One region of the Massilia paldalensis genome, then DNA from elsewhere that is predicted to be linked to it. Evidence: predicted binding sites of a transcription regulator. Region 1 holds the regulator's gene; the other holds the start of a gene.
The links. Region 1 encodes LexA, which represses DNA repair genes until DNA is damaged. Its sites were predicted from a motif close to ACTGTATNNNNATACAGT; they were not measured.
Positions count from the first base shown of each region.

Region 2: the regulator LexA is predicted to act here: its motif matches at 4,523-4,540, upstream of ACI1V7_RS21100 (DNA topoisomerase IV subunit B).

Region 1 is NZ_JBJCIU010000001.1:423,658-429,876, reverse strand. It holds gene ACI1V7_RS01880 (inorganic phosphate transporter) at 1-491, opposite strand, end outside; gene ACI1V7_RS01875 (DUF47 domain-containing protein) at 513-1,139, opposite strand; gene ACI1V7_RS01870 (replicative DNA helicase) at 1,266-2,651, opposite strand; gene rplI (50S ribosomal protein L9) at 2,779-3,231, opposite strand; gene rpsR (30S ribosomal protein S18) at 3,268-3,558, opposite strand; gene priB (primosomal replication protein N) at 3,593-3,883, opposite strand; gene rpsF (30S ribosomal protein S6) at 3,908-4,291, opposite strand; gene lexA (transcriptional repressor LexA) at 4,596-5,261, shown strand; gene ACI1V7_RS01840 (tetratricopeptide repeat protein) at 5,425-6,144, opposite strand.
Region 2 is NZ_JBJCIU010000004.1:388,655-394,873, reverse strand. It holds gene parC (DNA topoisomerase IV subunit A) at 1-2,273, opposite strand, end outside; gene ACI1V7_RS21100 (DNA topoisomerase IV subunit B) at 2,395-4,395, opposite strand; gene ACI1V7_RS21095 (gamma-glutamyl-gamma-aminobutyrate hydrolase family protein) at 4,744-5,733, shown strand; gene ACI1V7_RS21090 (hypothetical protein) at 5,982-6,219, shown strand, end outside.

The sequences.
Region 1 (6,219 bases):
AAGATCCAGGACACGGCCAGCATGACGATCGAGCCGAGCACGAAGCCGAGCAAGGGCGACAGGATGATCCACATGACGGTCTTCATCAGGCCGCCGCCGACCAGCGCGCCGGTGCCGCCCTTGGCCACGGCCGCACCGACCAGGCCGCCGATCAGCGCGTGCGAGGACGAGGACGGGATCCCGTAGTACCAGGTGATGATGTTCCAGATGATGGCCCCGACCAGGGCGCCGAACACCACGTAGTGGTCGACGATGGCCGGATCGACGGTGCCCTTGCCCACCGTCGCGGCCACGTGCAGGCCGACGGTGAAGATGGCGACGAAGTTGAACACGGCCGACATGGCGACCGCGGTCTGGGGTTTCAGCACTCCCGTCGAGACCACCGTCGCGATTGCGTTGGCGGCATCGTGGAAGCCGTTCATGAAGTCGAAGACCAGCGCTAAAAGGACGAGCAGGCCCAGCACATAGATGCTGATGTGAAGAGAATCCATCGTTATTATTGTTCTTGTGACTTAAGCGTTTTCGACGATGATGCCTTCGATGATGTTGGCAACGTCTTCGCAGCGGTCGGTGACGGTCTCGAGGATCTCGTAGATGGCCTTCATCTTGATCAGGTTGCGCACGTCCGGTTCGTCGCGGAACAGCTTGGACATGGCGGCGCGCATCACGTGGTCGGCGTCCGATTCCAGGCGGTCGATCTCTTCGCAGATGGCGACCATCTTCTGGGCGTTGTCCATGTTGTGCAGCATGCCGACGGCCTGCTGGACCTTTTCGCAGCAGGCCAGGCACAGCTCGGCCAGGCGCTTCGCTTCCGGGGTCACGGCCTGCAGGTCGTACAGCGAGATCGTCTGCGCGGCGTCTTCCATCATGTCGAGGATGTCGTCCATGCGCGTGATCAGCTTGTGGATGTCGTCGCGGTCCAGCGGGGTGATGAAGGTCTTGTGCAGCAGGTCGACGGTGGCGTACGTGATCTTGTCCGCCTGTTTTTCGATGCTCTCCACGGCGTGGGTGCGGTTTTCCAGGTCATCGAAGTTGGTCATCAGGCCAACCATTTCGTGTGCACCCTTCACGCACAGCGCGGCGTGCTGGTTGAACAAATCAAAAAACTTGCCCTCCGTGGGCATGAGGCGTCCAAACATTGTAGTTCTCCGTTGTAGATCTCTTGGGACTTCTTGGGTAAGCCGCGGAAGGGTCAGAGCCCGGTGTTGGGTTCGAAAGGGCTCTGACCCCGGTGTTCAGCCTGCGCCGCGGCGTGTTATATCGGCTTAATCACCTTGGTAAATACCGAGGTTGCCGCTGTAGTTGCCGAACTTGGTATACATGCCCATCCAGGTCAGGCGAATGGCACCAATCGGGCCGTTACGCTGCTTGCCGATGATGATCTCGGCGGTACCTTTGTCGGGTGAGTCCGGGTTGTAAACTTCGTCACGATACAGGAAGATGATGACGTCCGCATCCTGCTCGATAGCGCCCGATTCGCGCAAGTCGGACATCACGGGGCGTTTGTTCGGGCGTTGTTCCAGCGAGCGGTTCAGCTGGGACAGCGCGATCACGGGGCAGCCGAGTTCCTTGGCCAGGCCCTTCAGGCTTCGCGAGATCTCCGAGATCTCGGACGCGCGGTTGTCGCCCGGCTTGGAACCCTGCATCAGCTGCAGGTAGTCGACGATGATGAGGCCGAGCTTGCCGCACTGGCGCGCCAGGCGGCGCGCGCGGGCGCGCATCTCGATCGGGTTCAGCGCCGGCGTCTCGTCGATGAAGATCTGGGCGTCGTTCATCTTCTGGATCGCATGCGTCAGGCGCGGCCAGTCCTCGTCGGTCAGCTTGCCGGTACGCAGGCGGTGCTGGTCGAGCTGGCCGATCGAGCCCAGCATACGCATGGCCAGCTGCACGCCGCCCATCTCCATCGAGAAGATCGCGACCGGCAGGCCGGCATCGACGGCGACGTTCTCGCCGATGTTCACCGAGAACGCCGTCTTGCCCATCGACGGACGGCCGGCGACGATCACGAGGTCGCCCGGCTGCAGGCCCGAGGTCATCTTGTCGAGGTCGATGAAGCCGGTCGGCACGCCCGTGATCTCGCCCTGGTTGTCGCGGCTGTACAGTTCGTCGATGCGCTCGACCACCTGGGTCAGCAGCGGCTGCACGGGCAGCCAGCCCTGGGCGCCGCGGGCGCCCTGCTCGGCGATGGCGAAGATGCGCGATTCCGCTTCGTCGAGGATCTGCTTGACCTCGGCGCCCTGCGGGTTGAAGGCCTTGCCCGACACTTCGTCGGCGACGGTAATCAGCTGGCGCAGCACGCCGCGATCGCGGACGATCTCGGCATAGCGGCGGATATTGGCGGCGGACGGCGTGTTCTGCGCCATCGCGTTGAGGTACTGGAGCCCGCCCACTTCCTCGGCCTTGCCGAGCTGGACGAGCGATTCGTAGACCGTAATGACGTCGGCGGGTTTGCCGGCATTGATCAGGCGAACCATCTGTTCGAAGATGATCCGGTGGTCATAGCGGTAGAAATCTTCCGCATGCATGAAGTCGGCAATGCGGTCCCACGCCGCATTGTCGCGCAGCAGGCCGCCGATGACGGACTGTTCTGCTTCGATGGAATGCGGGGGAATGCGGAGCGACTCGATCTGCGGGTCTGCTGGGGAGTTCATGGCGGGCATTATACCCGTTCCCTATCGGCCGCTGAAATGATTGGTGAGTTTTAGAAGGTTTTTACGTGTTGTAAAAAAGAAAAAGCCGGGCGAACCCGGCTTTTTCGTTCATTCTCTAAAGAATGATTTAGGCAGCTTCGCCCACGACCGAGATCGTGACATCGACGACGACGTCGGTGTGCAGCGCGACGGCAACCGGGTGCTCGCCGGTAGTCTTCAGCGGACCGGTCGGCAGGCGCACTTGCGCCTTTTCGACGGCGAAACCTTGCTTGCTCAGCGCTTCGGCGATGTCGAAGTTGGTCACGGAACCGAACAGGCGGCCATCGACGCCGGCTTTCTGGGCGATGGTGATGGTCATGCCGTTCAGCTTGTCGCCCTGGCCTTGAGCGGCTGCCAGCTTCTCGGCAGCTGCCTTTTCCAGTTCGGCGCGCTTGACTTCGAATTCGGCGACGGCGGCTTGGGTAGCGCGGCGGGCCATTTTTTGCGGGATCAGGAAGTTACGTGCGTAACCGTCCTTGACCTTGACGACGTCGCCCAGATTGCCGACGTTGACGACTTTTTCCAGCAGGATGACTTGCATATTATTCTCCAGGTTCTCTAGCTACACGGACCGCAATTAAGCGTTGTGCAGGTCGGTGTACGGCAGCAGGGCCAGGTAACGGGCACGCTTGATGGCGGTGTCCACTTGACGCTGGTAGTGCGCCTTGGTGCCGGTCAGGCGAGCCGGCATGATCTTGCCGTTTTCCTGGACGAAGTCCTTCAGGGTGTCGACGTCCTTGTAATCAACCTGTTCCACGCCAGCGGCGGTGAAGCGGCAGAATTTCTTGCGCTTGAACAGCGGGTTCTGCTGTTTGCGCTTCAGTTTTTCTTTAGCTTTGTTTTTGTCGAACTTTTTACCGAATGCCATTTTTGGCTCCTGTATCTAAAAACGTGCCGATGAATTAGGCGGCACTGAAATCAATGATGTGAAACACCAGCGTCTTGCTGTGACGGCTTTTCCTGGCCAGGAATCCCGTGAAGCGGTACATCGCGCCCAGTTCGGCATTGGCGAATCGTCCGGAGATCTCGCCCGCGGCCAGCGCGGGAATCTCGAACTCGACTTGCCGGGCAATCCGCGCTTCGGTCTGGGTCGAACCGTGTTGCAACAGTCCGCCGACGATGGGAATGCCTGCCGGGGTATAGCGCAGGATGTCGCGTTCCAGGATGCTTGCGACCAGCGACAGCTCGTTCACTGCAGGGTGGTGCTCCCGCGCGACTTAGGCGGCGGCGGCCGGAGCGGCGGCCTGCTCGGCGCGGTGGCTCTTGGCTGCGTCTTCGCGCTGGACCGACTTCATCATCGGCGACGGTGCGGTTTCGGCCTTCTTCATCTTCACGGTCAGGTGACGCAGCACGGCATCATTGAACTTGAATGCGGTTTCCAGCTCGACCAGGGTCTCGTTGTCGCACTCGATGTTCATGCAGATGTAGTGTGCCTTCGGCAGCTTCTGGATCTGGTAAGCCATTTGACGACGGCCCCAATCTTCGACGCGGTGGATGTTGCCGCCGCGCGAGGTGACCGTGGTCTTGTAGCGTTCGATCATCGCCGGGACCTGTTCGCTCTGGTCCGGGTGGACGATAAACACGATTTCATAATGACGCATGAAACACTCCTTAAGGACGTTTAAACAAATGCCCACCTCGGCGTCAAGACGAGTGTGGGAAGGGGAAAGCCCAACATTATAACCGTAAAAACGTCAAGACCTCAATCGCTTTGTCGCCGCTGCCGCCCCGCCCGCCCCTCGCGCCCGGCGGCGCCTGCGCAAAAAAAGCGCGTTTCCCTCTTGCGCCAGACGCAATACTGTACAAAAATACAGTCTGATCTCATACCGGCAATGGGTTGCGCCCGCTTGTGCTTGTCAGCGTCGCGGTGCCACATTGCGTTTCTCGTAATAACCAGACAAAACCATGCTTAAGCTCACCGCACGGCAAGAACAGATCCTCAACCTGATCAAGGAAGCGATCGACAATACCGGTTTCCCGCCGACCCGCGCCGAAATCGCCCAGGAGCTTGGCTTCCGCTCGGCCAACGCGGCCGAAGAACACCTGCAAGCACTGGCGCGCAAGGGCGCCATCGAAATCTCGCCCGGCACCTCGCGCGGCATCCGCCTGGTCGGCGCCGCCGCGCCGGCCGCAGCGGCCAAGGTCGACGTGCCCCCGATGGCGGTGCCCTTCCTGCCGTCCTCGCTGATGTCGCTGCCCCTGGTCGGCCGCGTGGCCGCCGGTTCGCCGATCCTGGCCCAGGAACACGTCGAGGCGACCTACTCCGTCGACCCGGCGATGTTCTCCGCCAAGCCGGACTTCCTGCTGAAGGTCAAGGGCTGGTCGATGCGCGATGCCGGCATCTGCGACGGCGACTACCTGGCCGTCAAGAAGGTCGACAGCGCCAAGAACGGCCAGATCGTGGTCGCCCGCATCGGCGAGGAAGTCACCGTCAAGCGCTACCGCAAGACGGGCAGCACCATCGAACTGCTGCCGGAAAACCCGGACTTCTCCGTCATCACCGTCGATCCGCAGAACGACGAGTTCGCGCTGGAAGGCCTGGCCGTCGGCCTGATGCGTTCCTGGCACTGACCGCCTGCCGCCGGTTGCCGACGGCAGGAATACGTCGCCCCGGCGCAGGCCGGGGCCCAGGTTTGACGCGTTTCGACAGCGTAAAGAAATTGGGCCCCTGCCTGCGCCGGGGCGACGGTTTTTCTGCTCACAACTTGCGTCAGACAGGCAGACAGCCAGCGGGTCAGTTCTTGGCCTCCGGCGGCGGCGCGTTCTTGACCATCTCGTTGTGCTCGGCCACATAGGCCTCGGTGGCCGTGCGCCACGCCGTGAAATCGGCCACGACCATCTTGCCGCTGACCTGCGTATCCTCGGACACGCGCTCGCCCACTTCCTTCAGGTGCGTCGTGGCGCTGTCCATCTCGTCCTTGGTCAGCAGCTTGGCGATGTCGTCCGGGATGCGCTTGGTCAGCGGCAGCTCGCCGTTCAGGTAGGTGACGAAGCGGTTGTGGCAATCCTGCCAGGCCTTCATGCGCGCGCTGTAGCGGTCGATTTCCTCGTTCACCTTGGACATGGCCGGGAAGCGCGGCGCCGGGCAACGGTAGTCGCCCGTACGCAAATCCGAGCCATCGTATTTGGCGATCCAGTAGTCGATGTCGGCGCGGCGCGCCTTGCGCTGCTTGATCAGCTCCAGCGACGCGGCAGCCACGGCATTGCCGCGCGACGCCGCCTTGGCGAACCATTCGGTCGCCTTGTCCATGTCGACGGTCCCCGCTTCGCCATAGAAATACATCTCGCCCAGGTGCTGCTGGGCCGTCACGTTGCCGGCATTGGCCAGCTTCGTGTACTTCTGCAACGCTTCGGGATAGGCTTTCTTGGCGAACAGGGCGTCGGCATCGGCCAGTTCATCGGCGAGGGCGGCGCTGCTGCACAGGAGTGCGGCACAGAACAGGAAGGTCTTCATCTCGTGGGCTGGGAGGTGAGTGCGTCAAAGAAATAGCGGTGCCGAGATCATAACCCCGGCGCCGCCCTTCCTCAA
Region 2 (6,219 bases), on a different contig from region 1:
AAGTGCGGCTCCAGGCCCGACGCGAACAGTTCCACGGTGCGCGGCTTGTCGCCGGCCCAGGTGCCGATCACGTTCACGCCCTTCGGGCTGATCGGCTGGGCCGCCAGCAGCGTTTCCTTCGGCTCCAGCTCCATCAGCGTGACGCCGCGGCCGCCGTTGGTCAGCACCTTCATTTCGTCGATGCCGAATACCAGCACGCGGCCCTTCTCGGACAGGCAGGCGACTGCGCCGGCCGTGTCCGACACGACGCGCGGGGCCAGCGGCACGGCGCCGTCGTCCAGCGTGATGAAGGACTTGCCGCCCTTCAGGCGCGTGGCCATGTCGCCCGCCTTGGCGATGAAGCCGAAGCCGGCGCTCGTCGCGAGCAGCAGGCGCGTATCGGCCGGACCGGCGTAGTAGTACAGGATACGGGCGGACGGCGTCGTCCCGCCGCCCGACAGGTCGACCAGCGTCGTGATGGGCACGCCGTCGCCGCGCGCGCCGGGCAGGGCGTTGACGGGGACCGAATAGGCCTTGCCGTTGTCGCCGATGCACAGCAGCGTGTCGACGGTGCGGCACTCGAAGACATGGCCCAGCGAGTCGCCGGCCTTGAAGGTGAACTGGGCCGGATCGTGGCCGATGCCGGTACGCGCGCGCACCCAGCCCTTTTCCGAGACGATGACGGTGACCGGCTCGTCGATGACCTTCTGCTCGGCCACGGCCTTCTGCGCTTCCTCGATCAGCGTGCGGCGCTCGTCGCCGTACTGCTTGGCGTCCGCCTCGATCTCGCGCACGATCAGGCGCTTCATCGAGTTCGGGTTGTTCAGGATGTCCTCGAGCTTTTCCTTTTCATTGCGCAGCTCGGCCAGCTCCTGCTGGATCTTGATCGCTTCCAGGCGCGCCAGCTGGCGCAGGCGGATTTCCAGGATGTCCTCGGCCTGGCGCTCGGACAGGCGGAAGCGCTCGATCAGCGCCGCCTTCGGATCGTCCGAATTGCGGATGATGGCGATGACTTCGTCGATGTTCAGCAGGACGGTCTCGCGGCCTTCCAGGATGTGGATGCGGTCGTTGACCTTGCCCAGCCTGAATTCGGTCCGGCGGCGCACGGTGACGAAGCGGAAGTCGATCCATTCCTGCAGGATCTCGGACAGGCCCTTCTGGCGCGGGCGACCGTCGCCGCCGATCATCACCAGGTTGATCGGCGCCGAGGTCTCGAGCGAGGTGTGCGCCAGCAGCATCAGCGCGAATTCCGTCTTGTCCTGGTTCTTCGACTTCGGCTCGAACACGAGGCGCACGGGCGCTTCGCGGCCGGATTCGTCGCGCATCGTGTCCAGCGCCAGCAGGAAGTTCTGCTTCAGCGACAGCTGCTCGGGCAGCAGGGCCTTCTTGCCGACCTTGATCTTCGGATTGGTGATCTCCTCGATCTCTTCCTGCACGCGTTGCGACGAGGTACCCGGCGGCAGCTCGGTCACGACCAGCTGCCACTGGCCGCGCGCCAGTTCCTCGATGGTCCAGCGCGCGCGCACCTTCAGCGAGCCACGGCCCGATTCGTAGATGTCGGCGATGTTCGAGGCCGGGGTGATGATCTGGGCACCGCCCGGATAGTCCGGACCCGTGATCAGGGTCATCAGCTCGGCATGCGTGATCTTCGGATTGCGGATCATCGCGACGGCCGCCTGGGCCACTTCGCGCAGGTTGTGCGACGGGATCTCGGTGGCCATGCCGACCGCGATGCCGGAGGCGCCGTTCAGCAGCAGCATCGGCAGGCGCGCCGGCAGCATGCGCGGCTCCTCGCTGGAGCCGTCGTAGTTCGGCTGGAAGTCGACGGTGCCCATGTCGATCTCGTCGAGCAGCAGGCGCGATACGGGCGTCAGGCGCGCTTCCGTGTAACGCATCGCCGCCGCGCCGTCGCCGTCGCGCGAGCCGAAGTTGCCCTGGCCGTCGATCAGCGGATAGCGCAGCGAGAAGTCCTGGGCCATGCGCACCAGCGCGTCGTACACCGACTGGTCGCCGTGCGGGTGCAACTTACCGAGCACGTCGCCGACCACGGTCGCGGACTTGCGCGGCTTCGCCGTCGGGCCCAGGCCCAGTTCGTTCATCGAGTACAGGATGCGGCGCTGCACCGGCTTCTGGCCGTCCGAGACGTCCGGCAGCGCGCGGCCCTTCACGACCGAGACGGCGTAGTCCAGGTAGGCGCGCTCGGCGAAGGTGGACAGGGTCAGCATGTCGCCGCCGTCGCCGTCGCCGCCACCCGAGGGAGGATTTTGTTGTTCGAAAAGGCTTGCTTGGGTCATAGTATGTTGTTCGTTGCTGGGCTGCTCACGCAAACTTGGGGCCCTGCCTTCGCAGGGCCGACGTGTTTATGGTGTTGGCCTTGAAACCGTCGCCCCTGCGCAGGCAGGGGCCCAATTTCCCTCAAATATCCGCTTCCGTCTCGTTCCCGTGCTCTTCCAGCCACGCACGGCGTGCCGCCGCTTCGCCCTTGCCCATCAGCATATTGAAGCGCGCCGACGATTCGGCCAGGCCGTAGTCGCCGAACGCGACCGGCAGCAGGCGGCGGGTGTCCGGGTTCATCGTGGTTTCCCACAGCTGCTCGGCATTCATCTCGCCCAGGCCCTTGAAGCGCGAGATGCTCCAGCTGCCTTCCTTCAGGCCTTCCTTCTTGAGCTTGTCCTCGATGGCGATCAGTTCGCCGTCGTCCAGTGCGTACAGCTTCTGGATCGGCTTCTTGCCGCGTGCCGGCACGTCGACGCGGTACAGCGGCGGACGCGCCACGCAGATATGGCCGTTCCTGAACAGGGCAGGGAAGTGCTTGAAGAACAGGGTGAGCAGCAGGACCTGGATGTGCGAGCCGTCCACGTCCGCATCGGACAGGATGCAGATCTTGCCGTAGCGCAGGTTGCTCAGGTCCGGGTTGTCGTCCTGGCCGTGCGGGTCGACGCCGATCGCCACGGCGATGTCGTGGATCTCGTTGTTGGCGAACAGGCGGTCGCGGTCGGTTTCCCAGGTGTTCAGCACCTTGCCGCGCAGGGGCAGGATGGCCTGGAATTCCTTGTCGCGGCCCATCTTGGCGGAACCGCCCGCCGAATCGCCCTCCACCAGGAACAGCTCGTTGCGGGTGATGTCCGACGATTCGCAATCGGTCAGTTTGCCCGGCAGCACGGCCACGCCCGAGGATTTCTTCTTCTCGACCTTCTGCAGCGAGCGCAGGCGGGATTGCGCCTGCTTGATGACGAGCTCGGCCAGCTTGCGGCCGTAGTCGACGTGCTGGTTCAGCCACAGTTCGAGCGGCGGCTTGGTGAAGGTCGAGACCAGTTTCACGGCGTCGCGCGAGTTCAGGCGCTCCTTGGTCTGACCCTGGAACTGCGGGTCCAGCACCTTGGCCGACAGCACGAACGAGACGCGCGCGAACACGTCTTCCGGCAGCAGCTTGACGCCCTTCGGCAGCAGCGAGTGCATCTCGACGAAGTTCTTGACGGCGCCGAACAGGCCGTCGCGCAGGCCCGATTCGTGGGTACCGCCGCTCGGGGTCGGGATCAGGTTGACGTAGGATTCGCGCACGACGGCGCCTTCTTCCGTCCAGGCCACGACCCAGGCCGCGCCTTCGCCTTCGGCAAAGCCCTCGTCGCCGGCCGCCGCGTACTGCGCGCCTTCGAACAGCGGGATCAGGGTCTGGCCGTTATTACTCGTCTGCGCCAGCGCCTCGGTCAGGTAGCCGCGCAGGCCTTCGTCGTAGCGCCAGGTCTGGACGTCGCCGGTCTTGCCGTTGGTCAGCGTGACGGTGACGCCCGGCAGCAGCACGGCCTTCGAGCGCAGCAGGCGCTGCAGCTCGGCCATGGGGATGTTCGGGGAATCGAAGTACTTGCCGTCCGGCCAGGCGGTGACGCGGGTGCCGTTCTTCTTGCCACCGCGTTCCGCCGGTGCGGAGGTCAGCGGTTCGATCACGTCGCCGTCGGCGAAGACCAGGTTGTGGACGCCGTTGCCCTGTTCGTCCTTGCGCCAGACGGTGATCTCCAGGCGCTTCGAGAGCGCGTTGGTCACCGACACGCCGACGCCGTGCAGGCCGCCCGAGAAGGCATAGGCGCCGCCCGACCCCTTGTCGAACTTGCCGCCGGCGTGCAGGCGGGTGAACACGATCTCGACCGTGGACACGCCTTCTTCCGGGTGGATGCCCACCGGGATGCCGCGGCCATCGTCCTCGACCGTGATCGAGCCGTCGCCGTTCATCGTCACCGCGATGTTCTTGCAATGGCCGCCCAGCGCCTCGTCCGAGGCGTTGTCGATCACTTCCTGGATGATGTGCAGCGGATTCTCGGTGCGGGTGTACATGCCCGGACGCTGCTTGACGGGTTCCAATCCTTTCAGGACGCGGATGGATGATTCGCTGTAGTCGGTTGCGTTTTTCTTGGTGGCCATGCTGGTGTTGTAGGTAATTCGATCCGAATGCCTGCGCATTCTATCTTGTCGCGCGGCAAATAAGCGACTGCAAATACCGCGCGAGGCGGCGCCAAGGCAGTCTCGACGTGGCAGTCGGGCGCGAACAACTGTATGGAAATACAGTATTTTTGCTCGCTGGGCCCAACATTGCAAGGGAAATGATGCGAAGATTGCTAAGGCTCAACATCTTTACATCATCTAGCATATGAGGGCGGGCCAGCCTCCCGCAAGCTGGAAAGCGACAGGTGCCGCCCGCTGATCGTGCCAAAACGACATTTTTTACAAATCCGAATCGTGCGCGAACGATGCCAAGGATATATTCGTATCATGACAGAGGACAATGATAAGCGCGAACCCGCCGATACCGAAGGGGGCCCTCCGTTCGAGGGCCCGTCCGGTTCGCCGCGCATACCCGACCGCCGCGCCGGCGGCAATGGCTCGCGCTACCTGCGCAGCGGCGATACCCCGCTGAACCTGGCCGGCCGCGTGCTGCGCTCGCGCTGGCGCGCGCTGACCGACCGCTTCCACCGCGACTTCATGCGGCGCACGCTGCGCATCGGCGTCTCGGCCCGCATCTTTCATCCGGAAGCCGGCTCGACCGGCCTGCGCAGCAAGAACCTGCAATACCTGGAAGAGTCGATCGCGCAATGGGTGATGTCGCGCGACGTGCTCGTCTTCATGGTGCCGACGGTGAACACGAACGGCCTGCTGCACCCGAGCAATATCACGATGCGCCACTATGCGCGCCACCTCGACGGCCTCGTGCTGCAGGGCGGCGCCGACGTCTCCCCGATGACGTATTCGGAAACGCCGACCCGTCCCGAATGGAGCGGCGACCGCGCGCGCGACGTCTACGAGCTCGAGCTGCTGCACGAATTCGTCGAGGCGGGCAAGCCCGTGCTGGGCATCTGCCGCGGCTGCCAGTTGATCAACGTCGCCTTCGGCGGCACGCTGTACCAGGACGTCGCCACCAACCTGCCGGATTCGCAACCGCACGTGCACGACATCTACGATGCGCACCGCCATGCGATCGTGTTCCCGCAAGGCTCGACGCTGGGCAAGATGTTCCCGCAATCGCCCCGCGCCGTCGTGAATTCGATCCACCACCAGGCGGTCAAGGAACTCGGCCGTGACATCCAGGTCGAAGCCATGTCGGAGCCGGACGGCGTCGTCGAGGCGATCCGCTACCAGCGCGCGCCGTTCGTGATGGGCCTGCAATGGCATCCCGAATTCCACCGCGCCACGGGTGGCGACCTGCTCGACTGCACGCCGATCCTCGACGAATTCTTGCGGGCGGCGCGCGAGACGCGGCTGTAGGTTCAAACGGTAAGGCTTGCATCCGTCGTCCCCGCGCAGGCGGAGACCCATGCCGAGCTTCAGGAACCCGTCTGTCGACAGTGCTGCGCCACGATGGATGGTCCAGCTTCGAAAAGTCAGCATGGGTTCGCGCCTGCGCGGGAACGACGAGTCCTGGTAAAACACTGCCGAATTCCGCTTGCCTTCCGGTTCGACCCGTCTCATAATCTAAATGAGAATCATTCTCACGAGACGAACTTGGAGGTGCCATGGACGACGATTTCCTCGACGAACAACTACGCGCGCCCGCGGCGGGCGGCTCGCAGCACATGCTGATGGTGGCATCGCTGCTGCACCTGATGTCCCACTACACAGTCAACAGCGCCGGCGGACGCGCCCGTGGCGACGGTCCTTGCGTGAAGCTGGCGTCCGTCATCGAGCGCCACCTGAATGCGCTGGCACGCCTGCCCGACGCCGACCCCGTGCTGCGCGCCACCTGCGAGCAGC